4 regions of the Pseudocolwellia sp. G5-9 genome follow, and region 2 is predicted to be linked to each of the others. Evidence: predicted binding sites of a transcription regulator. Region 2 holds the regulator's gene; each other region holds the start of a gene.
The links. Region 2 encodes sigma-54, which starts transcription at its own class of promoters, with help from an activator protein. Its sites were predicted from a motif close to GTTGGCACGNNNNTNGNNT; they were not measured.
Positions count from the first base shown of each region.

Region 1: AC0L5Q_RS13805 (BON domain-containing protein) is a predicted target of sigma-54. The motif match lies at 6,421-6,439, and genes of this name have one in related genera.
Region 3: AC0L5Q_RS11020 (DUF2726 domain-containing protein) is a predicted target of sigma-54. The motif match lies at 1,919-1,937, and genes of this name have one in related genera.
Region 4: AC0L5Q_RS08770 (DUF2884 family protein) is a predicted target of sigma-54. The motif match lies at 4,335-4,353, and genes of this name have one in related genera.

Region 1 is NZ_CM147893.1:3,180,850-3,188,713, forward strand. It holds gene AC0L5Q_RS13780 (sigma-54 interaction domain-containing protein) at 1-45, shown strand, start outside; gene AC0L5Q_RS13785 (diacylglycerol kinase family protein) at 171-1,814, shown strand; gene AC0L5Q_RS13790 (mechanosensitive ion channel family protein) at 1,997-2,920, shown strand; gene AC0L5Q_RS13795 (MlaA family lipoprotein) at 2,951-3,817, shown strand; gene AC0L5Q_RS13800 (efflux RND transporter permease subunit) at 3,817-6,225, shown strand; gene AC0L5Q_RS13805 (BON domain-containing protein) at 6,473-7,024, shown strand; gene AC0L5Q_RS13810 (GGDEF domain-containing protein) at 7,155-7,864, shown strand, end outside.
Region 2 is NZ_CM147893.1:2,748,883-2,756,746, reverse strand. It holds gene pmbA (metalloprotease PmbA) at 1-562, shown strand, start outside; gene mgtE (magnesium transporter) at 891-2,249, opposite strand; gene AC0L5Q_RS11905 (HPr family phosphocarrier protein) at 2,538-2,813, opposite strand; gene rapZ (RNase adapter RapZ) at 2,840-3,694, opposite strand; gene ptsN (PTS IIA-like nitrogen regulatory protein PtsN) at 3,722-4,177, opposite strand; gene hpf (ribosome hibernation promoting factor) at 4,207-4,494, opposite strand; gene rpoN (RNA polymerase factor sigma-54) at 4,528-5,970, opposite strand; gene lptB (LPS export ABC transporter ATP-binding protein) at 6,048-6,779, opposite strand; gene lptA (lipopolysaccharide transport periplasmic protein LptA) at 6,783-7,322, opposite strand; gene lptC (LPS export ABC transporter periplasmic protein LptC) at 7,288-7,854, opposite strand; gene kdsC (3-deoxy-manno-octulosonate-8-phosphatase KdsC) at 7,851-7,864, opposite strand, start outside.
Region 3 is NZ_CM147893.1:2,563,704-2,571,567, reverse strand. It holds gene AC0L5Q_RS11030 (cobalamin biosynthesis protein CobD/CbiB) at 1-150, opposite strand, end outside; gene mtnN (5'-methylthioadenosine/S-adenosylhomocysteine nucleosidase) at 273-998, opposite strand; gene AC0L5Q_RS11020 (DUF2726 domain-containing protein) at 1,202-1,867, opposite strand; gene AC0L5Q_RS11015 (hypothetical protein) at 2,033-2,668, shown strand; gene AC0L5Q_RS11010 (DcaP family trimeric outer membrane transporter) at 2,789-3,853, opposite strand; gene acs (acetate--CoA ligase) at 3,998-5,896, opposite strand; gene AC0L5Q_RS11000 (exonuclease domain-containing protein) at 6,051-6,740, opposite strand; gene AC0L5Q_RS10995 (putative nucleotidyltransferase substrate binding domain-containing protein) at 6,753-7,864, opposite strand, start outside.
Region 4 is NZ_CM147893.1:2,052,177-2,060,040, forward strand. It holds gene ribF (bifunctional riboflavin kinase/FAD synthetase) at 1-297, opposite strand, end outside; gene murJ (murein biosynthesis integral membrane protein MurJ) at 449-2,017, opposite strand; gene rpsT (30S ribosomal protein S20) at 2,286-2,546, shown strand; gene AC0L5Q_RS08765 (DUF3010 family protein) at 2,722-3,168, opposite strand; gene AC0L5Q_RS08770 (DUF2884 family protein) at 3,509-4,294, opposite strand; gene AC0L5Q_RS08775 (cold-shock protein) at 4,649-4,855, opposite strand; gene AC0L5Q_RS08780 (RNA methyltransferase) at 5,464-5,985, opposite strand; gene AC0L5Q_RS08785 (DUF748 domain-containing protein) at 6,212-6,952, shown strand; gene AC0L5Q_RS08790 (hypothetical protein) at 7,029-7,628, shown strand; gene AC0L5Q_RS08795 (thioredoxin family protein) at 7,632-7,864, opposite strand, start outside.

The DNA of each region.
Region 1 (7,864 bases), 430 kb from region 2:
TCTAAAATAAAGAAGTATGAGATCAGTCGACATGGGTTTATGTAAATATTACAAAAAACAATAAACAAAGATGGTAGACTTTTTATATTAGTATTACTTATCAGTAACTTACCGTGTGGTCTAGTACTTGCACCTTATTGAATATCGATTCTTAATAAAGGAACATATTCATGGCTATTCATTTTTATTATATTGCCTTAACGCTAATTTTTGCTGTATTGGGCTACTACAGTACATTTTTCATCTCATTTATTTTTTATTGGGCAAGTGCTTCGTTTTTAATTATCTCAACTGCTTATTTAATAAAGCAGCCAGAAATTTTTAGAAAAAACAGTGATGGCAGAATTCCTCTCTATATCAACATTCTATTATGGCCTTTTATTTCAGGCGTTTATGTTTATAACGCGGTTGCAAGACGTTTAGATAAAACCGATAAAATGCACAAAATAGATAAAGGTTTATACGTTGCTACTCGGTTAAACACGCAAGATTTTACCTCAGCTAATATCACCAATATTCATGCGATTGTAGACATGACCGCAGAGTTTAGTGCTTTAGATTGGGGGGCTTCAGCATTAGCGCTAGACTACTTAAATGTGCCAACGCTTGATCATCAAACACCAAATATTGAGTCTTTACGCGAAAGTGTTACATGGATCGATAATCATATTAAGCAAGGGCATAACGTTGTTGTACATTGTGCTTTAGGAAGAGGGCGCTCGGTATTTGTTGCAGCAGCTTATTTGTTAGTTAAATACCCTAAGCTAACGGTAAGAGAAGTACTAGAAAAAATAACCCAAGTACGTACCCAAGCAGGGTTGAACCCTTCACAGCTCAAGCAGTTAGTAAAGTACCGTGAAAATAATGAAATAGAAATTTATCCTAGCGCATGGTTAATTGTGAACCCTGCTGCAGGCGGCGGAAAATGGAAAAAAAACCAAGATAAGGTTATCAATCAGCTTTATAAACATTTTTCACTTACCATTAAAGAAACCACTTTAGAGCTGTCAGCTAAACAATTAACCCAACAAGCGTTATCAAACAATATTAAAACGGTTATTGCTGCAGGTGGCGACGGTACATTAAGAGAAGTTGCCGAGCAAGTGGTGAATAAGCCAATTAATTTTGGTTTTATCCCTATGGGAACAGCCAATGCGTTAGCTCATAATTTATATGGTCATCTTTCTAAAATTAACCCTGTAGAGCTAGCGTTATCGCATTTATGTAGCAAGCAAACCATTAAAATAGATACAGCAACCTGTAATGGAAAAACCGTATTGTTATTGGCTGGCATTGGTTTAGAACACGACATGATCAATTATGCAGACAGAGGTGTAAAAGACGACTTAGGACAATTTGCCTATTTAAGTGGCTTTTGGAAAGCTTACACCCAAGGCAGAGCTTACAAGCTTAATGTCGCGTTCGATAATAACTCTTTTGAAGTTATAGATACCACGAGCTTTATCGTGGCTAATGCAGCTCCCTTTACGAGTGTGCTTGCTCAAGGCAATGGCACGCCTAACTGCCAAGACGGTTTTCTTGATGTTACTTGGATTAACACGATAGAAAATGGTAGCAATAAACTGATGGGGTTGGGCGAGCTTATTTCAGCAGGCTTAAATATAAATAGCTCCAGTAACGCTAATAGTGAATTAACGTCTGTAGATCAAAACATACAAACTCAACGAGTTAAGAAAGTTACTATTAAAAGCGACGAGTTGATTAACTATGTGATTGACGGTGAATTATTTAATAGCGAAGAACTGGTTATTGATATTAATCCTAATGCCTTAACCACGTTTTTAAAACAGTAATAGTATGAAATTATCATAATGAATAACTAACAATTTATTTTGTAAAATTTACTCTATAGGGACATAAAGATAGTTTGAAATAAAATAAATCACTTATACATCAATAACCTATGTTTAGGCGTAAATGTTGCAACATCCATAATATTATTTTGATCGTAGAGGTAACTATGGATTTATTAAACATGGAGCTATTGAATGTAGATAAATATTGGGAGCTTATTGGAAGCAAACTCAGTCGCTGGTTAGAAACAGGTGTACAACACATACCTAACTTAATTGTTGCGCTTGTTTTTATTATCTTCTTTTCTTTTTTTGTACGTATAGCGGGCAAGGTTATACGTAATGTTTTAAGGCGTACATTCGATTCTCGACAAATAGCTGATTTATTATCCGCTATTATAAAAAGCTGTTTAATCATGCTGGGTATCTTTATATGCTTAGACTTTATCGGCTTAAAAGGTACCGTAACCTCGTTACTTGCTGGTGCAGGTATTATCGGCCTTGCTATTGGTTTTGCCTTTCAAGACATGACAGAAAACCTTATTGCTGGCATTGTGATGGGCATCAGAAAACCCTTTAAAATGGGCGATGTTATTGAAGCTAATGGTGTATTTGGTAGCGTTCAAACCATTAATTTAAGAAACACACTGGTTGAAACTTTTTCGGGTCAAATCGAAGTTATTCCAAACAAAATATTATTTCGTAATATTTTAACTAACTTTACTATTTTGGGAAGGCGGAAGGTCGAAGTACCCGTATCTATATCTTATGCCGATGACCCTGATGAAGCGGCTAATGTTATTGTTAGCGCATTAAATAAATGTGATTTTGTTATTAGAAAAAATGAAACCGCTGTTTTCGCTGAAAGCTTTGGCGACAGCGCTATTAATCTGCTAGTTTGGTTCTGGATAGATTACCCCGGCGAACCAGGTTATATGGCGGCTAGGCACGGGGCTATCTCTAGTATAAAAAAATCATTAGAAACAGCAGATATCTTAATTCCATTTCCTATTCGAACACTCGATTTTGGTGCTAAAGGCGGTAAAGAGCTAAGCACAGTATTAACCGAACAATTTCAAACAAAAAATCAAAAAAGCGAATCTTAATCATAATTTCTACATAACTAAGGGGGCAACATGTTAAAAGCTCACAAGAATAATGTTTGTGGTGATGTTTACGTAAAACTTATATACGTAGGTATGGTGTTTTGTTTTTTACTGTTAACTGCATGCTCATCAACCGAATCGATAAATCATAAACAAAACCTAGCTGTAACTCATAGTGTTCAAACGGCTGAAGTGCAAAAAGGGCCGTACGAAACCGAGGTGATGAATCAACCCAGCGTTGTCAGTTACACGGCTCCTGAAGATCCACTAAGATTTATTAACGAACCTATTTTTTCTTTTAACAACGCGGCGTACGAATATGTACTAAGCCCAGTAGCGGCGGGTTATGAAAAAATAATGCCTGAAGTGATTGATCAAGCCATTACTAATTTTTTCTACAATCTGCGCGAACCCCTTTACGCCTTAAATCACTTACTACAGGGTAACTTTGCTGAAAGTTGGGAAAGCATAAAGCGTATCATTATTAATAGCACGGTAGGCATTGCAGGGCTATTTGATGCCGCTGACGACTTAATGGACATAGAAAGAAACAAAACAACCTTTGGTAATACATTGCAATCTTATGGTGTGGGTTATGGCGCTTATATTGTTTTACCTTTACTTGGGCCGTCAGACTTTAGAGACACAGGTTCATTAACATTCAATTATTTTACTCATCCATTAAATTTTATTAATGATGAAAGTGCCGCTCAGCAATTATTAATAGTTGATGGTGTGCACGAGCAAGTTCCGGTGTTATCAAATTATCCGAAAGTGCTTGAAAACGTTGATAACCGCTATGAATTTGTTCGCAATTTATATATGCAAAACGTACAACGTGATGGACAAGAAATACGTAAAGAAGCCTTTAGCGTAAACAATAAAGGTGGCAAGTAATGTTTAAATTTTCTTTAAAAACCTCTGCGTATTTTATATGTATCGCTTTTGCCGTAATTACAGTGGCGTTAGCTTGGCAAGCGAAAGATTTTGAAATTAACGCCTCGGCAGATACTTTATTAGTTGACGATAATAAGCACTTTATTGCGACGCAACTTGCCGACCAGCGTTATGGTTCAGAAGAGTTTATTCTTATTGCTTATCAGCCTAAAACTGAAAGTGTTGTTGACGAAAAAACGTTACAAGCGGTTTCCGAAATAGGTAAAAAAATAGCGACTATTACACGTGTTAAAAAAGTAAATAGCATTGTAAATGTGCCTATTTTTACTGCGGCTAAATCGTTTATTGCTGAGGTAAACACCTTAACGTGGGAAGAGCAAAAATTTTCTAAAAATACGCTTTTACTCAGCTTAAAAAATCATCCCCTTTACGAAGATTTATTAATTAATAAAGAGCAAACGGCTTTATCGTTACAAGTTGTTTTTAAAGCTGATCCTGAACTCACACGCATTAATAACGACATTATTGATATTAAAAAGCACGTATTAACACGAGAGCTTTCTAAAAAAGAGCGAACTCAGCTTAATCAATTAAAAGATCAAAGTGCTCAACTCAATAAAAAATTAGAAACAAAACGTATTAGCGAAATTGAAGAAATACGTTCGATATTAAAGCCTTACCAAAACACAGGCGACTTTTATTTAGGTGGTAATAACTTACTTACGTACGAACTGATCAAAATAATACAAAACGATTTAGTGCTGTTTGGCTCAGCTATTTTTTGTTTAATTGTAATTATTCTTGCGTATTTATTTCGTCAAGTAAGTTGGGTGTTACTGCCTATCATTGGCTGTGCATCCAGTGTGGTTATTACGGTAGGTTTATTAACGGCGCTGGCGTTTAAAGTTACCGTTATATCAGCCAATGTATTTGCACTCCAAATCATTTTGTCGCTCGCCATGATCATTCACTTAATTGTGCATTACCAAGAGCTCGTGAAAAAGCATCAAGACTGGTCGCATCAAGCACTAGTCATAGCGACAATAAAACAAAAAATTAAGCCGTGTTTTTTTGCCGGCCTAACCACCACTATTGGTTTTGGTTCGCTTATTTTTAGTGGTGTACAGCCTGTTATTAGTTTTGGTTGGATGATGGTTGTTGCCATGCTGGTTAGCTTTATTGTGAGCTTGGTGTTTTTCCCTGCATTACTTATCGCTTTTTTTAATAAACAAACCTACGTGACCGAACACAAAGTGGTTGAAAAAAGTATGCAATGGTTTGCTCGTACGGTTATTCATAAACCTAAGCGCATTGTGGTGAGTTCGGTATTGCTAACGGTAATTGGTTTAGGCGGTTGTTTGTTATTAACGGCAGAAAATAGCTTTTTAAATTACTTTGACGAGTCTACCGATGTACGCAAAGAATTAACTTTTATCGACCAGCAATTTGGTGGTTCTACGCCATTCGACCTTTTGTACAATATTCCTGAAAACGAAACAAAAACCGATTTAGTTATTTCAGCCGATACCGTAAAAACCATTACGAACATTCAAAACATGTTGGTAAAAAACGAAGCGATTGGCGCCATAACATCGGTTGCTGACTTTACTAAAATAGCCCAAGTGGTTAATGGTAAACCGTTAACCGAATACGAGTTAACGGCATTGTATAACAGCCTGTCGCCTGACTTACAAAAAGACCTTTTTGGTGCGTATTTCTCTGAAAGCGATAATCAAGCACGTATTTCAATGCGAGTGCAAGACAGCACCGAAGGATTAAACAGGGCAGACCTACTGGCAAATATTCATAAAGAATTAAACACATTAGGCGTACAAAAAGATCAATACACATTAACCAGCTTATTCATATTGTACGAAGACATACTATCGCGCTTAGTTAATTCGCAAATTGTTACGTTAGCCATTGTGTACGGTGCAATGGCAATAACGTTAATGATCATATTTTCATCTTTTAAAGTGGCGATTATTGCCCTGATCCCTAACTTTATAACAACAGCCGTTATTATGGGAGTAATGGGGATTTTTTCGATACCACTCGATTTAATGACCATTACAATAGCAGCCGTCGCGATGGGGATCTCGATGGACGATACCATACATTATGTGCATCGTTATTTGGCCGAATTAAAAAGCAGTAACAACGACAATATCGACACCGAGAACAAACCGAACATTGTGCTAAAAACCAATAGTTCGGTAGGTTATGCACTTATCTATACCACCACGGTTATTGTTGTTGGCTTTGGCTCACTAGTATTCTCAAACTTTGTTCCTAGTATGTTGTTTGGCTTACTTACCAGTATCGCCATGATAGTCGCGTTAGTGACCGACATTACTATTTTACCTGTGCTTTTAAAAAAATATGTTAATGCGCAATCAGGTAAATAGAACTTGATGATGTAAGTAAAGCTTAGTTCGGCTCAAGTAATTCATTAAACGCCATTGTTGTAGCAACAATGGCGTTTTTATTTATCTAGTAAATACGAATGTAACTTTTACATTATGGCTTGTAAAAAGCGCTATAAATAATAACCTAACAAATCGCCAAAAATTAAATATCCTTTAAAAATCAATTTGTTATGGTTTGGCATGATAGTCGCAACAGTTAAAGTGAATTAATTTAAAGGAGAATATTATGAAAAACTCAATTCGTTCTATTGTTACAGTAACGTTATTAACTCTTGGTTCAACTGCAGCTTATGCAGACAACACATGGGAAGATAGATCTAAAGATGCATGGTTAGACGGTAAAGCCGAAAGCACTTTACTATTTAACGGTAACTTAAATTCCTTTGATATAAACACAGACGTTCAAAGTGGCGTTGTTATTCTTACTGGTAAGGTTGATAGCGAAGTAGATAAAGCCTTAGCTGGCGAGTTAGTTGAAAGCTTAGAAGGCGTAAAGTCAGTAGAAAACAAGCTTACCGTACTAGAGAAAGACAACGGTGAAGACGCGCAAATTTTAGTGTCGTTAACCGACTCGAAAGTTGAAGCGGTTGTTAAAACCAAACTGTTACTAGAGTCAGAAGTAAGTGGTACTAACATCGAAGTAGAAGTTGAAAACGGTGTAGTAACACTAATGGGTGAGGTGGATTCAGACAGCGCTAAAGAATTAGCCGTAGCCATTGCTACCAATACTAAAGACGTTAAGTCGGTTATTAATAAATTAGAAGTTGCATTAAGTTAATTTATTAAGCTTTTTAAAAAAGCACACTTCGGTGTGCTTTACTTTATTTAATGCTAAACCCAATACAACTATTCGTGATGAAGCTGATATAATGAGCAAGCGAACATTTTTACATTAAGGAGAATATAAAATGAAACGCCAAGCTTATTTAAAAGAGGATGTTTATCAATTGTCATCTACTCAAAAAAAACTGCATTTAGTATCAAGCACTGAAACTAAAACAAAGTTAACGCTATTGTTAGTGCACGAGTTTGAGCAGCAGTTAAATCAGTGGGTTGATATTTTTGATAATGATTACACCGTAAAAACGGCAGTTGATGCCATAGGTGCTTTAAAAATAATTTTAGATGAGAAAATTGATTTAATTCTATCATCTACCCATTTACCCGACATGTCAGGATTAGACGTGTGTAAATTTGTCAAACAACACGTTACCACCCAACATATTCAAGTTATTTTTGTGAGTGATCACTACAGCGAATTTGAAGAAGAAAAAGCCTTATCATTAGGCGCAATTGACTACATATCAAACGAAACAGGTTCTAATATTTTATTTAAACGTGTAAAAAATCACATGAAATTAGTAAAACGCAGTAAAGAGCTTGAGCAGGTTTCCAAAACCGATGCACTAACGGGTCTAGCCAATAGAATGTCGTTCGACACACAATTAAAAGAAGAATGGCAAGCCGCTATACGAGGCGAAAGTTCAGTTGCACTTATTATGATTGATATAGACAACTTTAAGTTTTACAACGACGAATTTGGCCATGTAAAAGGTGATGAATGCTTAGCACAAGTGGCACAATGTTTAGCCAGCACTAAACACCGTTCTAAAGACTT
Region 2 (7,864 bases):
CTTATATCGAAAATCGTCATTTTTGTTAGATTGTGTGGGTAAGTCGGTATTCCCTGATTTTTTAAATATCAGTGAACGACCTCATATTAAAGGGGCGTTAGCCAGTAGCTCGTTTGATAGTGAAGGTGTTAAAACTATTGATAGAGAAATTATTACTAAAGGCTGTTTAGAAACATATTTATTAACCACATATTCAGCTCGAAAACTTGGTTTAGAAACCACAGGGCATGCGGGAGGCATTCATAATTGGGTATTAAATGCCGAAGGCGAAGGTCGAGGTGGTAATTTTGATCAAATGTTGAAAAAGCTTGGTACAGGCTTTTTAGTTACTGAGCTTATGGGCCAAGGTGTGAATGTTGTAAATGGTGATTATTCGCGTGGTGCTGCAGGCTTTTGGGTAGAAAATGGCGAGATAGCTTTTCCTGTTTCTGAAGTGACGATAGCGGGTAACTTGCAAGATATGTTTAAAGGTTTAATCGCTGTAGGTGATGATGTTGATATGAGAGGAAGTATCCGTACAGGCTCTTTATTAATGAATGAAATGCAGGTTGCTGGAAATTAATTAATCCGAACTTGAGTGAATTAATACTCAATGACTTTTCATTATCATTAAAAACGCTCACTACTAAGGTAATGGGCGTTTTTTATAACTAACCTGAACTTTGGTTAACGGGTTTTATAATATTTTGATTTATAATAAATATTTATAAAAAGCACTTGGTATACCTTGAGTTTTTATAAGACAATTAAGCTCAGTGAGGAATTTAAGAGTATATCAAGGCGTGTTTGCGTATCAATAACAATAACTGGTTTATTGGAAGTAAAAACAACGCAGATAGGCGCTTAAATAGCGTTATTGAGTAAAGTAGCTTAACCAAAGTTCAGGTTAACTAAGTTAAAAGTAAGGTCGCTGTGCCTAAAAAGGCAAATATACCTACTACATCTGTTACTGTGGTTAATATTACGCTACCCGCTAAGGCAGGATCAATATTCATACGTTTAAGTAATAATGGTACTGATACGCCAGCTATTCCTGCTGCTGTCATATTCATTAACATAGCAAAGGCGATAACAGCACCTAAAGTAAAGTCTTGTTTCCATATAGCGACAACACTCGCAATGAGTAGCGCCCAAATGAGGCCATTAAGAAAACCAACAGCAAGCTCTTTTAATAATAAGGTTTTAGAGTTACTTTCACCGACATGTCCTAGTGCCATACCGCGTATGACAAGCGTTAATGTTTGATTTCCTGCAACTCCGCCCATACTAGGTACAAGAGAGTTAAGTACGGCTAAAATAGCAAGTTGTTCAAATAATCCTTCAAACATACTGGTAACGGCTACTGCGAGTAACGCCGTGATTAAGTTAACACCTAGCCAGATAGAACGTTGTTGCGTACTTTTTAATACGGGAGCGAAAGTATCGGCTTCGTCATCTAAACCCGCCATACTCATCATAGAGTGCTCAGCTTCTTCACGAATTATATCGATAACGTCATCTATAGTAATACGACCTAGTAAATGTCCGTTATCATCAATAACGGGTGCAGAAAACCAGTCATACCTTTCAAATAATTGAGCAACTTCATTTTCAGGCATGTTAACTGAAATCGCTTCTATGTCTTTGTCGATAAGGGTTGATGTTATAACATCTGGCTTTGCTGTTACTATTGCGGCTAGAGACACTGAACCGATAAATTTATCAGACCTGTCCACCACATAAAAAGAATCGGTAGACTCAGGTAGCTTACCTTTTAAACGTAAATACCTTAATACCACATCTACCGACACATCAGGACGAATGGTAATGGTGTCGGTATTCATAATACCGCCAGCAGTATCCTCCTCGTATGATAATGCTTGCTCCACACGACTTCTGTCTTGAGAGTCCATTGAGTTTAATACGCTTTGATAGGCGCTATCGGGTAATGTTCTTAGTACTTCCGCTAAATCATCTACATCCATGCCCTCAGCAACAGCTGCGAGCTTTTCAGGATGCATACTTTTTAGAATGCCTTTACGAACTTCTTCATTTAGTTCTTCTAGAACATCCCCATGATTGTCGGGATCGATAAGTTGCCATAAAACAGTACGACTTTTAGGAGGAGATGACTCTAAAATTAAAGCTAAGTCATAAGAGGGCATGTTTTGCAGTAACTTTCGAACGTAAACAAACATACCGCTACCGAGTGCGGCATTAACTTCTAGGAGTTTTTGTTGGTTATATTCTTGTTCTGCAATTTCTGGCATAAAACCCTTCATTTAGCTTCTTAGGCGGATTATGTTTACTTCATACTTTGAATTCTACTGAAAAAGAACTCGTAATAATTGATGTTGTGTTATATCAAGTTGAATCATAAATGGCTAAGTGGCCAATTAATTAACTTGGTATCATTTATGAGTAACGCTAAATAGTACACATTATCTGTATTGAGTATGACAATATTTGGGGGTACTTATGACAGTTAGTTTAACTTAACTTAATTGTTTTTTCAGCTTTTTTCTAGTGAATGTTGTGATAGAGAACTTACAACGCGGTTATTCTTCTTCGTCAAATTTGTCAGAAAACAATTGGCAAATACTTTTTATTGCTTCTTCCGCATCAACACCTTCCGTTACAACTGTAACGGTTTTACCTTGGCTACCAGCTAATAGCATTAACCCCATAATACTACTTGCATCAGCAGAGTTATCATCTAAAGAAACAGTTACTGAGGTATTAAATTTTTGACATAACTGTGCCAGTTTTGTTGCCGCGCGGGCATGTAAGCCAAGTTTATTAGTTATAACTAGGGTTTTTTCACATTTTTTCATGGGATAACCTTATATCTACGCCACCCTTAGGTACTTGCTATGGTGATGTCTCTGTGTCGTGATTGAACATCTTCGCGTTCTTTTCTTAAATTATTTGCTAGAAGCTCAGCTATGTAGACTGAACGGTGCTTTCCGCCAGTACAGCCAATAGCAATGGTAACATAACTTCGGTTGTTACGTTCTAAGTGAGGTAACCAGGTCATCATAAAACTATTAATCTGCCATATAAATTTAGTGACTATGGGTTGGCTTGATAAATAGTCTTTTACCGGTTGATCTAATCCTGTATAGGCTTTTAATTCTTTATCCCAAAAGGGATTAGGAAGAAAGCGTGCATCAAACACATAATCAGCATCTTGCGGTACGCCATGCTTAAAACCAAATGATTCAAATACAACCACCATAGAGCCAGACTTTTTACCCAAAATACGCTCTCTTACTAAATCTGCAAGTTGGTGAGGCGATAGTTGGCTGGTATTAATGTATAAACCTGTACGGGTAGATATTGGTTCTAATAATTTTTTTTCCAAGGCGATAGCCTGATCGAGAGCTATATTTTGCTTAATGAGAGGATGTAACCTTCTTGTTTCACTGAATCGTCTAATTAAATCACTGTCATCAGCATCTAGGTATAAAATATTTAAATCAACAGTACTAGGGAGATAGTCTAATATTTCAGAAACATCTTGAGGGTTGTTAGGTAAATTACGTACGTCAATGCTCACTGCGACATTTTCATAATCATTGATAACGGTATGTGTTAGTGCCGGTAGTAAATTAACTGGAATATTGTCGACACAATAATAACCTAGATCTTCTAACACTCTTAATGCGACAGACTTTCCTGAACCAGAACGTCCACTTACTATGATTAACTTCATTGAACTGTTCGTTCCTTTTTATAACGACTAATTTCTATTTTCTTGAATAAGATTATACAAAGCTTCATTGCTTTGGCATTTACGCACTTGTTTTGCTATTTGCTTATCACTGAATAGCTTAGCAATACTCTGCAAAGTGGTTAAATGTTCTTTACAAGCGTCTTCGGGAACGAATAACGCAATAAAAATATCAACAGGCTTGTTGTCGATTGCGTCAAAATCTACAGGTATATCGGTAGTTACAATAATTGCTACAACTGATTTTGCATTAGGTAAACGACCATGAGGAATAGCAATACCGTTGCCTATTCCTGTTGATCCTAGTTTTTCTCTTGCGATTAGGCTTTCGAGTAATTCGTATGCACTATGTTCAACAATTTTATCTGCTGCTATGGTACAAATTTTATCGAGAACGCGCTTTTTGCTAGAGCCAGATACTGCACAAAATGTGCAATCTGGCATTAAGATATCTTGCAAAGTCATAATTACTACTAAAGCCTGTTTTTTATAGGTTAATGGTGGGTTGTTTTGCCTTTGTGTTTTAATATTTGACGATCTAGTTTATCGATTAAAGCGTCAATTGAGGCATACATATCATGGTTTTCTGCTGTAGCATGTACTTCTGTTCCCTTTAAATGAACAGTAGATTCAGCTATTTGATTTGATTTTTCAATGGTTAACACAACATGAACATTATTGATCTGATCAAAATGACGTTCTAATTTTGAAAATTTCGTATTAACGTATTCGCGTAAAGAGTTTGTGATTTCTACATGATGACCAGTTAAATTGATTTGCATAAGTTAAACCCTCTTTTAGTGATATTTGAAAAATTAAATTAAACTTTTTCGTTGGTTTGATGGTGGAATGGACAACGATTCTCTATATTTTGCTACGGTTCGACGAGCCACTTGTATACCTTGCTCGGCGAGTATTTCTGCCATTTTATTATCACTTAATGGTTTGGCAGGAATTTCTGCGGCGACAAGTTTTTTGATAAGCTCTCTGATTGCTGTTGAGGAGCAATCGCCACCATTTTCGGTACTAACATGGCTGGAGAAGAAGTATTTAAGTTCAAATATACCTCTTGGTGTATGCATATATTTTTGTGTTGTTACACGTGAAATAGTAGATTCATGCATTTCAACGGCTTCGGCTATATCGTTTAAAACCATAGGTCGCATAGATTCAGGGCCATGCTCAAAAAAGCCTTGCTGGCGCTGAACAATACAATTAGACACTTTTAATAGTGTATCGTTTGTTGACTTCATGGTACGTGTCATTGCTGCATATTGTTGGTTAACAGACAACTTAGGCGCGGTATCTGGATTTAACTCAACAACCCAACGACCATTTTTCTTTTCAACGGATACGTCAGGAATAACATATTGATCGTCACTTTTAACTACGCTGTCACCAGGACGAGGATCTAATGATTGAATTAAGCGAAGGACTTCACGTAATTGATCTTCTTTTAAGCGTGTTTTACGCATTAACTGACGATAATCTCTACTACCTAGTAGATCGATATAATCTTTAACAACTTGCTTGGCTTCTTTTAACCAAGGCGTTGTTAGTTCAAATTGATTCAGTTGAATCAATAAACAATCAGAGACTGAACGAGCCCCTACACCTACAGGATCAAATACGTTAATTCTTTTTAGTACTGCTTGTATTTCATCGAGTTCAACACCTTCAATGCCAACACAGTCTAAAATATCTTCACAGGAAACGGTTAAATATCCAGATTCATCTATGGCTTCAATAATCGCTATTGCAATGGTTTTGTCTGTGTCACTAAAAGGTGTTAATTCCATTTGCCATAAAAGGTGATCTTGCAGCGAGTCTTTAGTTTCGCCTTGGTAGGTATAATCTTCAGAAGGAGAGCTAATGCTACCTGTGTTTGATACGCCAGCACTGTAGCTTTCGTCCCACGTAGTATCCATGTTTAACTCTTCAGGAATATCTGTGTTTCCCATGGCTTCTGTGGTTGTCATTTCATCTATAGTTGGGGAAGAGTCTTCAGTGCCGTCTGTTTTTTTTGAATCTATTTCTTTTGTCGCATTTGCGGAAAATGCATCTTCTAAATTATTGACTGATTCATCTTGGGTATTAGAAGGACTTTCATCAACTTCTAGCAAAGGATTACTCTCCAATGCCTCTTGAATTTCTTGTTGTAAATCCAACGTAGAGAGTTGCAACAGCTTGATGGCTTGTTGTAACTGCGGTGTCATCGTTAGATGTTGTCCGATACGGAGTTGTAAAGAAGGGCGCATCTACGTATTTTTTATCCTATTCATTAATAATACAAAACGATAAAACAATATAAATATTGTTGACTGCTTATAGATAACTATAGCGTAAATTGTTCACCAAGGTATACATCTCTTACATGCTGATTGGAAAGTATTTCTTCAGAGGTCCCTTCAGCGATCAGTTCACCATGACTTACAATATACGCATGCTCGCAAACATCGAGTGTTTCTCGAACATTATGGTCTGTAATTAATATACCTATACCACGTTGCTTTAAGTGAATAATAATTTTTTTTATGTCGCCAACAGAAATAGGATCTACGCCGGCAAACGGTTCATCTAATAATATAAATTTTGGGTCTGCGGCAAGTGCTCTGGCTATTTCGACTCTGCGGCGTTCACCACCAGATAAGCTCATACCTAAATTATCTTTAATATGACCAATATTAAATTCTTCCAATAAGTGCTCTAATCTTTCTTCTCGTTCGATTTCATTAAGGCCTTTTTGAGTTTGTAAGATGGCCATAATGTTATCGTATACACTTAGCTTTCTAAAAATTGAAGCTTCTTGTGGCAGATATCCAATACCTTTTCTAGCGCGTTCGTGCATAGGTAATAAGGTGACGTCTTCATCGTTAAGAACAATAGAGCCTTCATCGTTAGGAACAAGGCCGACTATCATATAAAAAGAAGTGGTTTTTCCTGCACCATTAGGCCCTAGTAAACCTACGATTTGACCAGCGTTGACCTTTAACCCTACATTTTTTACAACCTTACGACCTTTGTAAGATTTAGCTAAACCTTTTGCGATTAACGTTGAGGTAGTCATGACTTATTGAATGTCCTGAGATAAAGTGGGTTTTGTTTTTTCTTTGGGCTGAATAACTGTTTTTACTTTATCGTTTTTATTACTTTCAGCATTTACGTATTCTGTTTCTGAGTTATAGGTAATTTTACTACCGCTTACTTCGCTACCATCTTGTTTCAGTAACGCTTGCCCAGATATGGTTACGGTATTTAAAGACGGTTCATATCTGATTTCATTAGCTTGAAGATTAATAGGTTTACCGTCTTCTAATGTTTGTTCAAAGGTTGCAGGCTTACCTTTTGCTATATAGGTTTTTTCACCTGTTGTTGTGTCTGTAAGTACTTGCACTAAATCAGCTTTGATGATCAATGTACCTTGTTTAATAACAACATTATCGATGTAGCTGAATATTTTGTTTTTAAGATCAGCTGACTGACGGCTGGCGTCAATACTTAGCTCTTGATTTAAATCAATTTTTTTAGCTAAAGCACTCGTGCTTGCTAATGACGATAGTAAAAGCAGTAGTAAGCTACTTTTTAATTTTTTTGAAAATAGTTTGCACATGTTCGGTTAGTGTCATCTGTTTGGTGTTAATATCAACAATTAGCCCAGAGCCATACATAGTAAAGCCATTACCTAAAACGACGATAGCTTGTTCTGAACTAATAATATTTGTATTTAAATCTAATTCTATTGATTTACCATGAATTTCTTGTATCAAGCTATCAGGATCAGTAGCTTCTATTTTTACTCGGTTTTTTAAGCTTACACGGTTGTTCTTAAACAGTGTGCCTTCTTTTGAACTGACTTTCCATGGAACATTTTTATTTTCTGGATATATCGTTAAGCTTGGAAACTCAAAGTGTGTAACTTCTATATCTGAATAGTGCTCCATTCTTTGAGCATCAATTATATGGCTTAGCCCGCCTTTATTATTAAATGTGTTACTTTTTAACGATTCGGCAATAAAATCAGGTGTTAATTCAGTAGCAACATTTTCAGTTATTTGTTCTTTGGATTGCAACCACTCAACTAAGCCGTATGCAATACCAGCTAATAATAAAGCAAAAAAAGCTAAGCTATATAGCCGAGTCATATACTAGCGC
Region 3 (7,864 bases), 190 kb from region 2:
GAAACTTTCAAATAACCAGAGAATAATCAGTAAAGGCGATAGGGTGATTAATGTTGCCATTAATCCAGCTATTTTTTGCTGGTTTGCGTTGTTGTTTTGATTATTCACTTTTTTTGCGAACTGAATGCAAAAAAAACGAAAGAGGTGCATGGGTTCTTTAATAAAGAATATGGAGAGGCATATTTTTACTAGAACAACCACAACAAATATTGTTAGGGGATAAACAAAAGGATTGTCTAGTAAAAAATGATTCATGTATACGATCTATTTATTTAAGTTAATGACTTATTTTTTAATACGTTTAGCATATTTAAAACAAGTTGAGACGAGTTGATTGATGCGGTTTCTAAGTAAGCTTCAAATGACGAAGGAGACTCTTTACCTGCAATATCTGACATTGAACGAATAACAACAAAAGGAACGTTTAGTTGATGACAGGTATGCGCTATAGCAGCACCTTCCATTTCAACGGCTGCCATGGTTGGAAAGTTTTTACGCGCTTTAGCTATATCGTTTTCCGCCGTCATAAAAGTATCACCCGTTGTAATTAAACCCAATAAGGTTTGTATGGGGGTCTCTAATGTTGAACTTAGTGCTTCTACGCCTTCTTGCGCTGCTTCTACTAGCGTAGTATGAGGTATATAAGCCGGAGGGTTAGAAGGTAATTGACCTACTTCGTAGCCAAACGCAGTAACATCTACATCGTGATATCTAACTTCGTTACTTATTACAATGTCGCCCACTTTTAATGACTGCTCAAAACCACCTGCAGAACCCGTATTGACGATATAATCAGGTTTGAATTTATCAATTAAAAAAGCCGTGGCTAATGCTGCAGCAACTTTACCTATACCTGACTGTACAATAACCACATCGTTACCGTTTAATGAACCTTCGTAGAATGTATAACTTGCGTGTTCAGTGGTTACACAGTTTTCGAGCTTACTTTTTAAAATGGCAACTTCAGGCTCCATTGCGCCAATAATTCCTGCTTTCATTAGATGTTTCCGTTAATTTTTTCGAAATATTGGGGCAATTATAGCGGTAATGTTAAGGAAAAGCAGGGAGTATTTTTAAGGGAGAAGATTAGATACAAGCAGGTAAATAGCGATAACAACTTAGCAGGTGAGTTGTTATCTATACCCGTTACCATTTAAGATTTTGAAATACGCATCTTGAGTGGTAACGGGTATATAAAAAGTTAGTGAGGTAAAGCAGCTACGTTGGGAGCGGGTATTTGTCTTGCTGACTTAGGTTTGTTTATGGCTTCTAATTGAGAGCGAGCAGCCGCTGGAGTTAATACACCTGCTGTGTTTTTAGATCTTACGCGTACCATCGGGGCTGGGATCACACTGCCTTTCATTTTAGGCTCGGGTTGAGGTGTACCAATTAAACGTGTGTTGATGCATGAACGTATTTCTTCAACGGTGTAATTGGCTTTTACTTTAATCCTTAAATGAGGAATTGAAGCGGCTTCTAGCGCACCACTTACAAACCAGTCTTTTTTAATTTTATAGCCTTTGCCTTGAGTATCAACTAAGTCTATCGCACCTAAAAGCTTCATTGAGTTTCGGTCACAAAGAACAAAGTCTAAATATTTTTTGTCAGCATTTTTAGCTGCTGCTTGACTTGCTTTACTCGATACACCATTTCGAATAGTTAAAATATCAGACAGTTTAACGCGATTAAGTACGCGGTAATCTGAGCCCATGGCTTGTTCAACTAAGTTTTGAAAGTTTTTTTCGGCTGGCGTAAAAATGGCACTTTTACGATCAAATGGAAAAGGAAAGCTATTATCATTTAATCGACTAGCGAGTAGGGCAACAATAACAACAAGGCTTACCATGGCAAATAATATTAATTCCATAAGCTTCTCCAAGAATTCAAATGTTTGACGGTTTATTTTATGTATTGACTAAAGCACTATTTATGCCAAAAAGTAGCTTGTTGTTTTGCTAATAAAGGGCATTTAATTTATATTGTTGTGAAAATATCTCTAGGCTTCTTAATATTTAATATAAAAGGACTTTTCATGAAAAAAATCATTGCTGCTTTATCACTCGTTTTATCTTTTCAACTACATGCTTTTGAAGAAACAGAAATTGTAACCGAGGCAGAAAATATCTATGTAGTAGATAACCAATGGGAATGGAGCATTTCAGTTAATCAAACAAATTTTGATAATAATGTAAGGTTTTACGGCATTGAAGATTCAGCGTTAGGATTTAGTGTTGATGTTGATTATATTAAAAGTAATTGGATAACAACTCTGTCGGCAAGCTACCTTGCCTATGATGATAATTGGGAATTTAGCCAAGAAGTTGTCGGTAAAGGATTTGGAAATAGAGGCGATAAATCAAATGAAACCTCAGATGCTAGCGGCGTTTTATTAGGTGCGGCGATAGGACGTATTCATTTTTTTGGTGAAGCAAGTGATGTCGCTATTTATGGACAACTTGGTGCTGATTTTATGGTGTATTCTGAACGCTCAATTGGGTTTTGTGATGACTGCTATTCTGAAGATATTGATGTTGATGGCGGTGTATTTTTAAAAGTAGGTTTAGTAAAAGATACAGATATTGTAAATATTGGATTTCACGCTAAAACGTATCTTAGTGGTGATTCTATTGATACGGTTTTCGGTATTTCAGTCGGTTCAACTTATTAAAAATTAAAGAATAAAAAAAGGGAAGCGTTAGCTTCCCAAAAACAACTCTATCAAGAGGTTGGCTAAGTAAACGAGCAGATAAATTTACTTTTTATCTTAATTTGTTAATTACAACGTTAACTACAACGTATATTTGGCTGAAAACTGGAAGTAATTTGAGTCGGCATCTAGTTCTTCCATTTCAAAATTACCTACCTCTAAGCCAAAAGAAAGCTCTTTGGTGTAGTCTTTAAATACATTAACTCCCCAATGAGTTCTATCACGGTCAGACTCGTCTGTAGTGGTGTTACCATAAAAAACTGAGCTACGTGTGTCTTCTGTCCAGAAATGACGATAAGCAACCATAATCGAGGTCGTATCTTCTACTTCTTCTCCCACCATGTCTGTTGATGCGGTTACACCTACATAACGACCTACATTACCGCCATGAAGTTGAAAGCGGAAATCGTCTTTACCATAGGTGTTTATACGACCCGCAACCCCGTAGCCTAATGCTGATTCGGTATTACCTGTAGCTGATTCTAGCTGGCGAGCAACACCAGACACCGATACATTACCCCAGTCACCTGAGAAGGTGTATTTAGCGATAACGTCAGGTGTGCCATCATTTGCTGTGCCACCTTGGGTAATGTTATTACCGCCGTAGGTTTCTGGGTTTTCAATTGCAACTTGTAATCCACCCATGGTGTAACGAATTTGTCCTTGGCGAATAAATGCAGAAGCAACTAAAGGGCCAGCAAAGTCAGCAGCTTCAGCTAAAGAGCTGGTGTTTTGAAATGTTGTCCAGTATTGGCCAACTAAAATGTTTTTGTATTTTATGAACGCGTGGCGTAAGCGTGGTTTTGATGAGTTAGAAATAATTTCATTACCACCACCTGATACACCGTTGCCGTAAAAGTCCATTTCAATAAAGCCGGTAACATCGCCGTGTACATATTTCGTATTAATACGGGTTTCGTTTGCTGAAATACCAAAATTAGAACTATCTTCTGCCAATACGGTACCACCGCCATACCAGTAATCAGTAGCTTGAATATTACCATCAGTATATCGCGTATCTACTTTGATATAACCGCCAAAAATAAGCTTACTATTTTCGCCTGTTTTTATTTCATAACTTGCATTTGCACTGCTGGTTATAGCTAATAAACCACTCATGATTAATACTTTATTTACGTTGAACATTTTATCCCCTTATTTAGCGTTAAAGACGATGCTTAGTATCTTTTGGCTAATTTATATAATGTGTAATGTTTTGTATTTTAAAGGTATTGCTGTTTATGTTTTATGTGGAGCTAGTGCTCCACATGGTGTGCTCAGTTTAATTAATTATTCTTCTAAGGTACTTAAATCACCTTCGTCTTGTCCTAATGCACGAGCTTTTAAAACTCTACGCATAATTTTACCTGAGCGTGTTTTAGGTAAAGAATCGATAAATTTGACACATTCAGGCATGGCGATTTTCCCCATTTCGGTGCCAACATGGTCGCGTAGTTCTTGTTCAAGGGCTTGATCACCGATTACACCTTCTTGCAAAATTACGTAGGTATGAATAGCGTTACCTTTTAGCTCGTGCGGTAGGCCAATGGCTGCTGCTTCGGTAACTTTTGGATGACTCACTAAAGCACTTTCAATTTCAGACGTGCCTAAACGGTAGCCACTGACTTTGAGTACTTCGTCCATTCGACCAATAACCCAGATATAGCCGTCTTCATCTATTTTTGCGCTGTCACCCGCAAGGTAATGCCATTCGCCATTTTCTTTTTGGGTCCAGTACAAATCTGCATATCGTTGATCATCTTTAAATATGGTTCGTGCCATACCTGGCCACGGGTTTTTTATAATAAGTTTACCTTCTTCATTAGGTGCAACTTCATTACCGTCGTCGTCCATTACTGATATTTCGTTACCAAAGAAAGGTTTGGTTGCAGAGCCCGGTTTAAGAGGGGTAATAGGTAGTGGACAAATCATGAAACCACCTGTTTCGGTTTGCCACCAAGTATCAATAATAGGACATTTGTCTTGACCAATAACATGGTGATACCAGCGCCATGCTTCAGGGTTAATGGGTTCGCCCACACTACCTAATAAACGTAAGCTTGATAGATCGTGTTTTTGTGGCCAGCGCTCACCAAAGCGCATCAAACCACGGATGGCTGTTGGTGATGTATATAAAATATTGATGCCGTATTTTTCAACAATTTGCCACCAACGATTCGGGTAAGGATAGTTTGGTGCTCCTTCGTATAACATGATGGTTGCGCCATTAATTAATGGACCATACACAATGTAACTATGACCTGTGATCCAACCTGGATCTGCAGCACACCACCAACGATCTTGAGGTTTTATATCAAAGGCCATGCGATGGGTAGTAGAGGTATAAACAGCGTAACCACCATGAGTGTGTTGCATACCTTTAGGTTTACCTGTTGTGCCTGATGTGTACAGGATAAAGAGTGGATCTTCAGCTGAGGTTTTTTCTGTTTCACATTTAGGGCTAGCGATAGGTAAGGCTTGTAAGTCGTGCAACCAAAAATCGCGAGAAGGCTCCATTTCTACATCAAGTTTGTTATTTTTTACACAAATACATACTTCAATTGATGGGGTACGTTCCATTGCATCGTTAGCAATGCTTTTAAGATTGATTTGTTTACCTCGGCGCCAGCCTCCATCAGCCGTAATTAATACGCGAGAATGAGCATCGTCAATACGAGATGCCAGAGCATCGGTACTAAATCCTCCATAAACTACTGAATGGATAGCGCCAATTTTGGCACAAGCAAGCATAGCAAAAATAAGCTCTGGAATTTGTGGCATATAGATAGTGACGATGTCGCCTTTTTCTACACCCATACTTTTTAATACATTGGCAAACTGACAAACTTCGCGGTTTAAACCATTGTATGAATAGTTACGTACTTGGCCGTTTTCGCCTTCCCAGATAATGGCCATTTTGTTGCGGTTAGCATTTTCAAGATGGCGGTCTACAGCGTTATGTACAATGTTTATTTCTCCGCCATCAAACCATTTATAAAAAGGCGCGTTGCTGTCGTCTAATACGCTGTCCCATTTTTTATACCAGTCTAGGGTTTCTGCTTGTTCAGCCCAAAAGCCTTCACGATCGTTAATTGAATAGTTATACATAGCTTCGTAATCGCTTACGTTTGCTTGAGCGATAACTTCTTCACTTGGATAAAAAATGTCAGATTTATTTAACTCGTTCATGAGTTGCCCCTTTACCGCTAAAATTTTAGCTAATGAATAGTTTGAAATTACCCAATAAACTAAACATTTCTTTGGCAATTGAATATTAGACCTAAGTCTACAATTTCATAAAAGGGGCTATGACTTTAGTCTAATAGCAAATCAATTAGGGGGTTTAAAGTAATAGGTCAGACAGTGTTACTTTATTGGGGCTTGCCATAGCATTAACTTGTGCCATAAGTAGTTCAGCAGTGGCTATAGCATCGTTTAAGGCATTATGTGCATAGTGTTCAGGTAGTTGATATTGATATCGTAATGCCGATAAACGTAAGGTGGAAGGATCGTAAGCAACGTCTCGGTTATCTAATCGTTTTTTTGCCACCATTAAGGTGTCTATCATTGGAAACACGGGGGCGATGCCATAAAGGTTTATGCAAGCTTGTTGTAAAAATTCACGTTCAATTCTGGCAAAGTGTACCAACATGACTTTACCTGTAAGTGCTTTTAATAATGTTTCAACAACCACTCTAAGTGGCTCACCTTGATCCTTTTGGCTATCGGTAATTTGATGAATAGTGACATTGTCTGATTTTAATCGACCTTTGCTGCGAACTATTTGATGATAACTACTTTTTAGTGGAATTTTATTAGCAAATAAATCGACAAAACCAACACTTAATAATTTATCTTTTTTAGTATGTAAACCGGTTGTTTCAAAGTCGACGGATAAAATAGGGGTGTCTACAAATAATTGTTTTTCATCAGGAAAGGGGACAGATAAAAAATCATGCAAAGGTCCTGCAGGCGTGCGTTTTAATAGGCGTTTTCTTTTTGCTTCATAGCCAAATATGTTGTTGAAAATCATTAACTCAAGCCCCTAATATGACGTTTGTCTAACGTCTTGCATGGTTTTTATGACTTTAAATGCGTCTTTAAGATGCTCTCTTTCTAATTTAGATAACGCTTTGGGTGGCAATAAGTTATTAGGTTTTTTGTTATTTTGCATTCGTGTTGATTGGTTTTGCATACGTAGCATAGAAATAAATTCGTAAGCATCAATTAGGTTTGCCGCAGATTCTTTTGTTAATGACCGTGAACCGGCTACTTTTTTTAATCGTTCTATGGTGTTTGTTGCACTAACGCCTTCTGCTAACGCATAAATTCTAGCAAGGTCAACAATAGGCGCTATGCCGTTATGTTTAAGATCAAGTACCGATTTATTTTCTCCGTCATGTTTTAAAACAAAGTCTCTAAAAAAACCTAGAGGTGGTTTTAATCTTAAGGCATTTTTTGATAAATGAGCGATAAATAGGGTGCTGCGTTTGGTTTGTTCTAACATGCTATTACGCACGCTTTCTAATAACGACGCATCGCCATACACTGTGGTTAAATCAAAAAAAACGCTGGCGTTTAATAAGGCTTCTGAACTTGGTGTGTTTACCCATTTGTCGAAATAACGATGCCATATTTTTTGAGGTTGCCGCCATTTTGGGTTGGTAGCCATTATATCGCCAGGGCAATAAATAAAGCCACAGGCGGCTAAGCCATCAGAAACAAAAGTGGCTAAGTCAAAAAACCAGAATTCGTCTTCGTGCTTCATGTTGTCTGAAATGATCAAAGCATTGTCTTGATCTGAATGAGCAAATTGTTCTTGGCGTGCTTGCGAACCTGCCGCTAACCATGCATAAGGAACAGGAGGAGGACCTAATAGTTTTTCAGCCATTTCAATTAAACGAATAGTAAAAGCCATGGTAATAGCACTAATACTTTTACCCACATGATCGGATGTTGTACCTAGTTTAGCCATACGTATTTGTAGTTTAGGTAGCATTTTACTTATTTTAGCCAGTTCACTTACGGTAGTCGCTTTATGAATAATACTGGTTAAGTTAACGGCGTTTTGGCCTTCGTAATTCATTAAGTCGGTCACGGTTACCATGCCTTCAAGTTGGCCTTTATTGGTTACGGGTAAGTGATGGATATGTTTAC
Region 4 (7,864 bases), 700 kb from region 2:
TGCAAATTTAGCATTAAAATTAACACAAATTAAACGCTCCACACCTAACGACTTTAATAATGTATATTTATCCCTTAGCCTACATAATCTCGCTGGTGCAGTCTCTGGAGAGAATAATTCTTGAGGCTGAGGTTCAAAAACCATAACCGCAGCTGCACAGTTAAGCTCTTTCGCTTGTTTAATTAACGCATGTATAACTTGCTTATGTCCTAAATGAACGCCATCAAAATTCCCTATCGTTAGCACGCAGCCATGATGTTCTGGTTGTATATTATGAATACCGCGTATTAACTGCATTTATTAAGGAAACCTTTTTTACTAAACTTTTGCTAGACTTTATTTATATTCAAGGAAAAACCGACGAATTATATATTACTCAACCATAAGAATCAGCACCTGAACGCAATTTCATCAAATTTATTTACGATTAGCTGTAGTTAACCTATAGCTAAGTATGCACTTTAATATCCTTCGTTCTTATACCCAATACAACAATAGATATAAAATAACTGCTCACTCCTAACCCGATACACATACCAAGCTGAATAAGTTGTTCTAATTTAGTCATACTTAACCATTCTATGAACGGAGGCGAAATAACATAAACCACTCCCCCCATAATTCCAGCTGAAATCATAATACGGGCCATAAACCACCACGCACATTTAGTTAAGCTAAAGACATCTTGTTTTTTTAATCCACGATACAACAGAAACGCATTTAATGAGGCTGACATGGTTGTAGCTATAGCTAACCCCACATATCCAAAGAAAGGTGCCAACATTACATTAAATGCCATGTTAGCTACCATAGCTTTAATACCAATAATTACTGGAGTTTTAGTATCTTGTCTTGCGTAATAAGCAGGAGCTAAAATTTTAATAAACATAAAGCTTATTAGTCCTGATAAATAAGCAAAAAGTGCATATGATACATTCATTACAGTTTGTTCAGAAAATTCTCCTCGCATAAACAAAACCATTACAATAGGCTGAGCCAACACCATTAAGCCAGCCAAAGCAGGCCAGCCAAATAAAGACACTATTTTAAGTCCCCACTCAACCGTACTTTTAAATTCTTGTGAATTTTGTTTGGCGTGTAATTTAGATAAACTAGGCAAAATTACCGTTGCTATGCCAATACCAAATAACCCCAAAGGAAACTCTAAAAGTCTATCCGCATAATATAACCAACTAATCGATCCTGTAACTAATACACTCGCTATTAATGTATCAAGCAATAGATTGATTTGTGTAACCGACACGCCAAATAATGCAGGTACAATCAATTTTCTAATTTTAGTTACACCTTCAGCTTTCCATGCCCACTTAGGCTTAACTAAAGCTCCAGCTTGTATTAAAAAAGGTATTTGAAATAAAAATTGAACAACACCGCCTATAAATACGCCAATAGCAAGTGCATAAGCAGGGTTAGGCATCGACGAAGAAAGAAATAAAGCACAACAGATAATACAAACATTAAGTAAAACAGGCGTAAAAGACGAAACAGCAAACTTGCCAACAGTATTCAAAATCGCCCCAGCTAAAGCTGTAAAACTTACAAAAAACAAATAAGGAAACGTAATTTTCAATAAAATTGAAGCTAATTCAAATTGTTCAGCTTTAGGTCCATCATGTAACCAATCCCAAAACCAGCCAAAGCCAAACAAAATAACAAATACAGGAGATGCAATCACACCAACAAGTGTAACTAAAGTAACTAAAACGCCTAAAGTACCTGACACTTGTGCGATAAGTTGCCGTGTTTCAAGCCCCAATTTATCGCCGTCTTTTGCATGATATTCGCTTAAAACAGGTACAAAGGCTTGAGCAAAAGCACCTTCGGCAAATAATCTCCGTAAAAAGTTAGGGATCTTATTTGCAAAAAAGAATACGTCTGCCGCAACACCAGCCCCCATAACATTTGCAATAACAACATCTCTTATTAAACCTAACACTCGAGAAACGAGTGTCATAATGCTAACAATCAATCCTGATTTTATGAGTTTTTTACTCAAAATTTATTTCCTACACCGCGATTTATAATAATTCAAGGTAAGTACTTATTATGCGTTTTTTTAATAAGCAGAAACAAGCGTTTAAATTAACTTAAACACCTATTTCAAAAAGTATATGGTAAAATAGGTATTCACCCCTTTCGTTTAGTTTTCAATTTAAACCTAAATATTAAAAATTAAAGCGAAAGGGTTTGACAAACGCCTTTAAAACAGGCATATTTCGTCGCCTTAAATCTAGGCAATATTTATTCAATTTTAGGAGTTCACCTTGGCTAACTCAAAGTCTGCTAAGAAGCGCGCAGTACAATCTGAAAAGCGCCGTCAACACAATGCAAGCCGTCGCTCAATGATGCGCACATTACTTAAAAAAGTAATTGGTGCTATCGAAGCCGGTGACAAAGATACAGCAACTAAAGAATTTGCTGCTGCAACACCAATTTTAGATCGTTACGCAAGTAAAGGTCTTATCCATAAAAATAAAGCTGCTCGTAGCAAAAGTCGTTTAAACGCTGCTATTAAAGCTCTTTAATTTTTATAAAGACTTTAAAAAACCGACATTTGTCGGTTTTTTTATATCTAAAATTTACTTATCTTACGCAAAGTAAAAGTTATAATTTAAAGAGCAATAGTTAGCTAGACAAAGCTTAGTAATAAAAAAGGAAGCTAAAAAGCTCCCTTTCAAATTTATATATTTAAATTAAAAGTTAAATACTATTAGGTCTATAAGCTGATTGTTCAAAATAAGAAAAAACGGTTTCAAATGCGCTTTCTTGATATTGCTTTAAACCAGTATCCCTAAAGTCTATATCAACCTGACTTTTCGCCAATGACTTTTTAACAGCACTACCCGCAATAATTTCAACAGGCAAGTCTTGAATAAGTTGGATAGCAGCTTCTAATTTAAAACCAACAGGTCCACCAGAAAACTTTCCTTTTAATGCTCGACCACGAATAACCACTTTATCAACTTTATAATCTTCCATTAACTTAGCAAATGTAAATTGGAAAGCTCGTACTTGTTCAGCATCCCCTGCATCTGCGATTGCTATTTTCTGTACTCGTATACTTGGAATATCATACAATCCATTTTCTCGCGACATAATACAAACAATCGCGTCATTACCTTTTAATTCAACACCACATATCTTCATGTAAAAAAACCTCATTTATCTAATGAGGTCATTATAAAGTACTTTTCCTTTTGGTGCAGTTTCTTATACAAAAATATAGAGTCAAAGAAATAGGTAAATAAACTCATCTTCAATTTAACTTAAATAGTTAACCTCAACTCGGGTTAATGAATGTTAGATAATGAATTAAAATTCTTATTTATCAAAACTTTAATCTGTATCGTTGTTTTCCTAAGTTATATTAGTCTCTCAACATTGATATTTTTGTGTATAACAAGGCGAATTTTTCTATCTAATAGCTAGCTATTAGTAATAAATTCAACGAAGTTAGGCATAAAAATAGCTTGTTGAGTAACTTTGCTTATCCCGAGCTGAGGTTAGTTAATATATTGATGTCTTCAAGTTGTTCAATTTCCTCTTTTAGTTTTTCTTCTAACTGATCAATTTTAGCAACAGCATTGCATAAGCTTGTCGCACGTTTTTCAATTTCTGCCCCACGAGCTTCCATCTCAGTTTCTATTTTCTTGCCAAACATTTCCATTTTAGCATCAAAAGAATCCACACCTTCACTAGAAAACAGTAACTCTTGCCCTAAAGCAATCATAATGCTCCCAATAGATTTTTGAACAGTTTGTTCTACTACACTTTCAATTCTTTTTTCAAAATTTTCACCGAAAAAGTCATCTCCAACAAAACCATCTTCGTCAAAATGAACCGTTTTATTAGCAGAAAAATTTTGATCAATTTCATAACTAATCGCCTCAAAGTGACCTGTTAAATCGTGACTTAATGAATTATCTGGCCCTAACAATTCAGTAAATGCCAAATTAACACCATCAGAAGCTAAGGTAATAGCATCTGTAGCTAAAACCTTTATTTGTGGTAACAGCGCACGTATTTCATTAGAGTAACTAGAAACGAGTTTTTGCTGACTTGTGTTTAATGATATTTCTTTATTATTAACGATAAGTATATTGTCATTAACTATTTTATATAAAGGCTCCTTTTTGTATGAAAACTCAATTTCCGCTGGAGAAATACGAACACCGCCTTTTACGTCAAAATCACAAGTATCGTTACCAAAAGAAGAGCCATGAGCAAAAACATTAGAACTTACTAAAATAATACCTGTTAATAATATTTTCATAATTTAATACCTAATAATATCGTTAGAATTAACCAGAACATTACAAGTCTAATGCCAAAAATTAAATTAAGTATTTTCAACATGTTAGTTTAATTAAATTTATAAAAACAAAAAAACAACACATGCCTTAGCGTAATACACTAAAATATAGCTATTTTAATCAATTCGTTTTTACTATTTTATGTGCTTAATAGGTAAACAGTAGAAGTATTATTTAATGGAAAGAATAAAGATGGGATAAGCGCTAAATTTAAATAGAGGAGTAGTATAAAATGAACAAGCAGACATAAAAAAGGCAAGAATAATCTTGCCTCTTATACGCTTTATTAATAACCGAACGAATCGGCAATTAAATTAAAGTGCTTGAATGTTTTCTGCTTGAGGACCTTTTTGTCCTTGAGTAACAGTAAACTGAACTTTTTGACCTTCAGCTAAAGTTTTGAAACCGTCGCCAGAGATAGCACTAAAGTGTGCAAACACGTCTGGACCTGATTCTTGCTCAATAAAACCAAAACCTTTAGATTCATTAAACCATTTTACTGTACCAGTAGTAGTAGACATTGTATATCCTATTCTTTTTAAGAGTAATTTTTTTGCCCCAACATTAGGGCGGTGTTGCTGGAAGTGAAGCTATTACTTATTAAACAGGACGAGCTACTAAATATAACATCGAAACGGCGTACATAAATATAGGTATTACTTTCAAGCTAAAAACATTCTAGCTGAATAATATGGTTAGTCAAGTAGTTTTGTTTATATATACCCGTTATCATTCAAGATGCAGGTTTCAGTGGGAACTAAAAACAATTTAGGCACAGATTTCATATTCCAGACGAAATCTAAGGTCTACATCCATGTATGCAAGGCATTAAGTTTACGTCATGGTTATTCTCGGTAACTGCTCCTGCGTTACCCTAATGTCCTACATCCATGTAGGAACCTGACTAGAGTTAATAACGAAACATAAATTGTTTTTAGACCCATCAAAGAAGCGCTTGAGCAAAATCACTTCATCAACAATGCTTTTTATAAGGGAGCAACCATTATTACAAAGCATTGCCTTGAATTGATATCGCTCAAACACTCTGAAATAGCCTCTTGATTGGTAACGGGTATAAAAATAAGCGACTTACTATTCGTTGTAATGTATTGGCTAATAGTCAGTCTATTTAGCGTACTACTTTTGTGCGATTATTTTTATCTCGGCTATTTACAATTAATTCATCTCCTATCTGAAAATCATTTAACTTCACCATTCGATCGTATAACACTACATTTACAGTTGCAGCTAAATTCATACAGCCAACAGTTGGTATATAAACAGTTGCATCAGCTTTATTAATAATGGATTGAGATATAGTGCCGTCTTCAGGCCCGAACACATAAATCGCGTTACTAGGATGTTTGAAGTATGGCAGAGGAATAGCCCCTTCGACTAAATCAACACAAACTACTTTCATACCATTAGACATAGCTTCGGTTACTTCATCTACAGCGATTAAAGGTATTTTATCTTTTATGTTTTTAGTATCAGTATTAAATTTTGCCGCATGTTCGTAACGTTTTCCGGTATAATAAACTTTATCTACTTGATAACATCCTGCAGCACGCATTACTGCACCTACATTGGTAGGACTCTTCGGGTTTATTAACCCAACCTCTACTTTATAACTTAATTCTAAATTGCTCATGAACTACAACAGACTATTAAACATTGTGGAGCATTATAAAGAATTAATTTTTCTAATAAACTAAATCACAGCTTTAGATCTAGTTATCAATTATTTTTATATTTTTCAGCTCATACATCTATTAACTTTACAGGTATTTTTTATATGGTAGATGATTTATAATTTTCGTTAATATAGAGATACTCTCTGTATTTTCTATTCATTTTTTACACATTAAGGATTATTCGTGAATAAATTAGCCTCTTTCGTTATTATTATTTTATTATTTTGTGGCGGCGCATTATGGTTTTTAGCAAGCGGCTCACTAGATGACTTTATTAAACAACAAATAGAAAGCCAAGGAAGTAAAATTACTAACCAGACAGTACTGGTTAAAAATGTTGAGATGAAGCTGGTAAAAGGTTCTGGTGCTATAAATGGCTTTAGTTTAAGTAATCCAAAACAATACAAGTATCCATATGCTTTTTCTTTTGAAACTGTTTTATTAGATATTAATATTAAAAGCCTAACTGAAGACCCTATCGTTATTGATGAAATTAGAATTAATAACCCACAGGCTTTTGTTGAACTAACCCAAAATGGTAGTGCCAATTTATCAGACATATTAGATGATATAGAAAAAAACCTTCCAAAAAACGAAGAAGAAGTTCAACAACCTGAGAGCTCATCACAAAAAGAACCTAACATTCGCGTAAGTAAACTTATTCTAGCTGGCACAAATCTATCGCTAGATTTATCAGCGTTAGGTAATAAAGAGCACCAAATTACCCTACCAGACATTAACTTAACAAATATAGGCGGAGATAATGGCTTACCAGCGAGTTTGTTAGGTGCAGAAATAGCAAAACAAGCTTTATCTTCAATATGGAAACAAGCTAAAACTGAACAAAAACGAAAAATTAAAGATAAAATTAAAAACAAACTAAAAGAAAAAGCATTAGATAAATTAGGCAACTTTTTAAATTAATAACAAAATCTTTTTATTAACGTTATGATAAGTTTAATAGTATGATAAAAATAAGAACAAATAAAAGGGATTAAATATGTCAAATTCAAGCAATATATTACCGAAATCCATCGGTATATTAGCCTTACTTACTACCTCAACAATGGCAACTCAATTTGAAGTAACTCCTTACGTAGGGAGTATGTCTAGTTCCGATTTAACTGTTCCAAATACGAGTACTTCTATATCTGTTGATAGTGCAACCCACTTTGGGGTTGGTGTAGCTTGGCAAGAATCACCTAATGGACAAGGACAAATACTTGTAAATTATGCAAGCCATGACTTTAAGTTTGGTGAAGATAATCAAACAAGTTCTGTTGACGTATTGTATGCTCATTTTAGTGGTGTAGCGCTATTCAGACAAAAAGGCTACATAACAACAGTATCCGTAGGTTTAGGTGCCGCACGCTTTAGTGGTGATGGAGGAAGTGAAATATCACCTTCTTTTACAGCTGCTATAGGCACTCGATATGAAATATCTAAAGAAGCAGCTATAGTAACTGAATTAAGAGGTTATGCTAGTTTAATGCAAGATGGTGAGACTTTATTTTGTAAAACTGATATTTGTGCGGCAGAATACGACGATACCCCATGGATAGACACAAGTGTTTCTATCGGATTTTCTTATAAATTTTAATTCTTAATCAATCACTTTTAACGAATTAACATACATAGCAGTAATATCTTCGATAAAATTCTGAGTAGGTCGTTCAATAATACGACCTATCTCTTTCTCCTCTATAAAAACAACAAACGTTGGCGTATATTTTATACTGTTATTTTTAGCTAAATATTGAGGATCTTTCTTATCAATATCTAAAGCAATAAGTTGAAATGTCACATTTTGATTATTATCTAAAATAGAAAGTATTC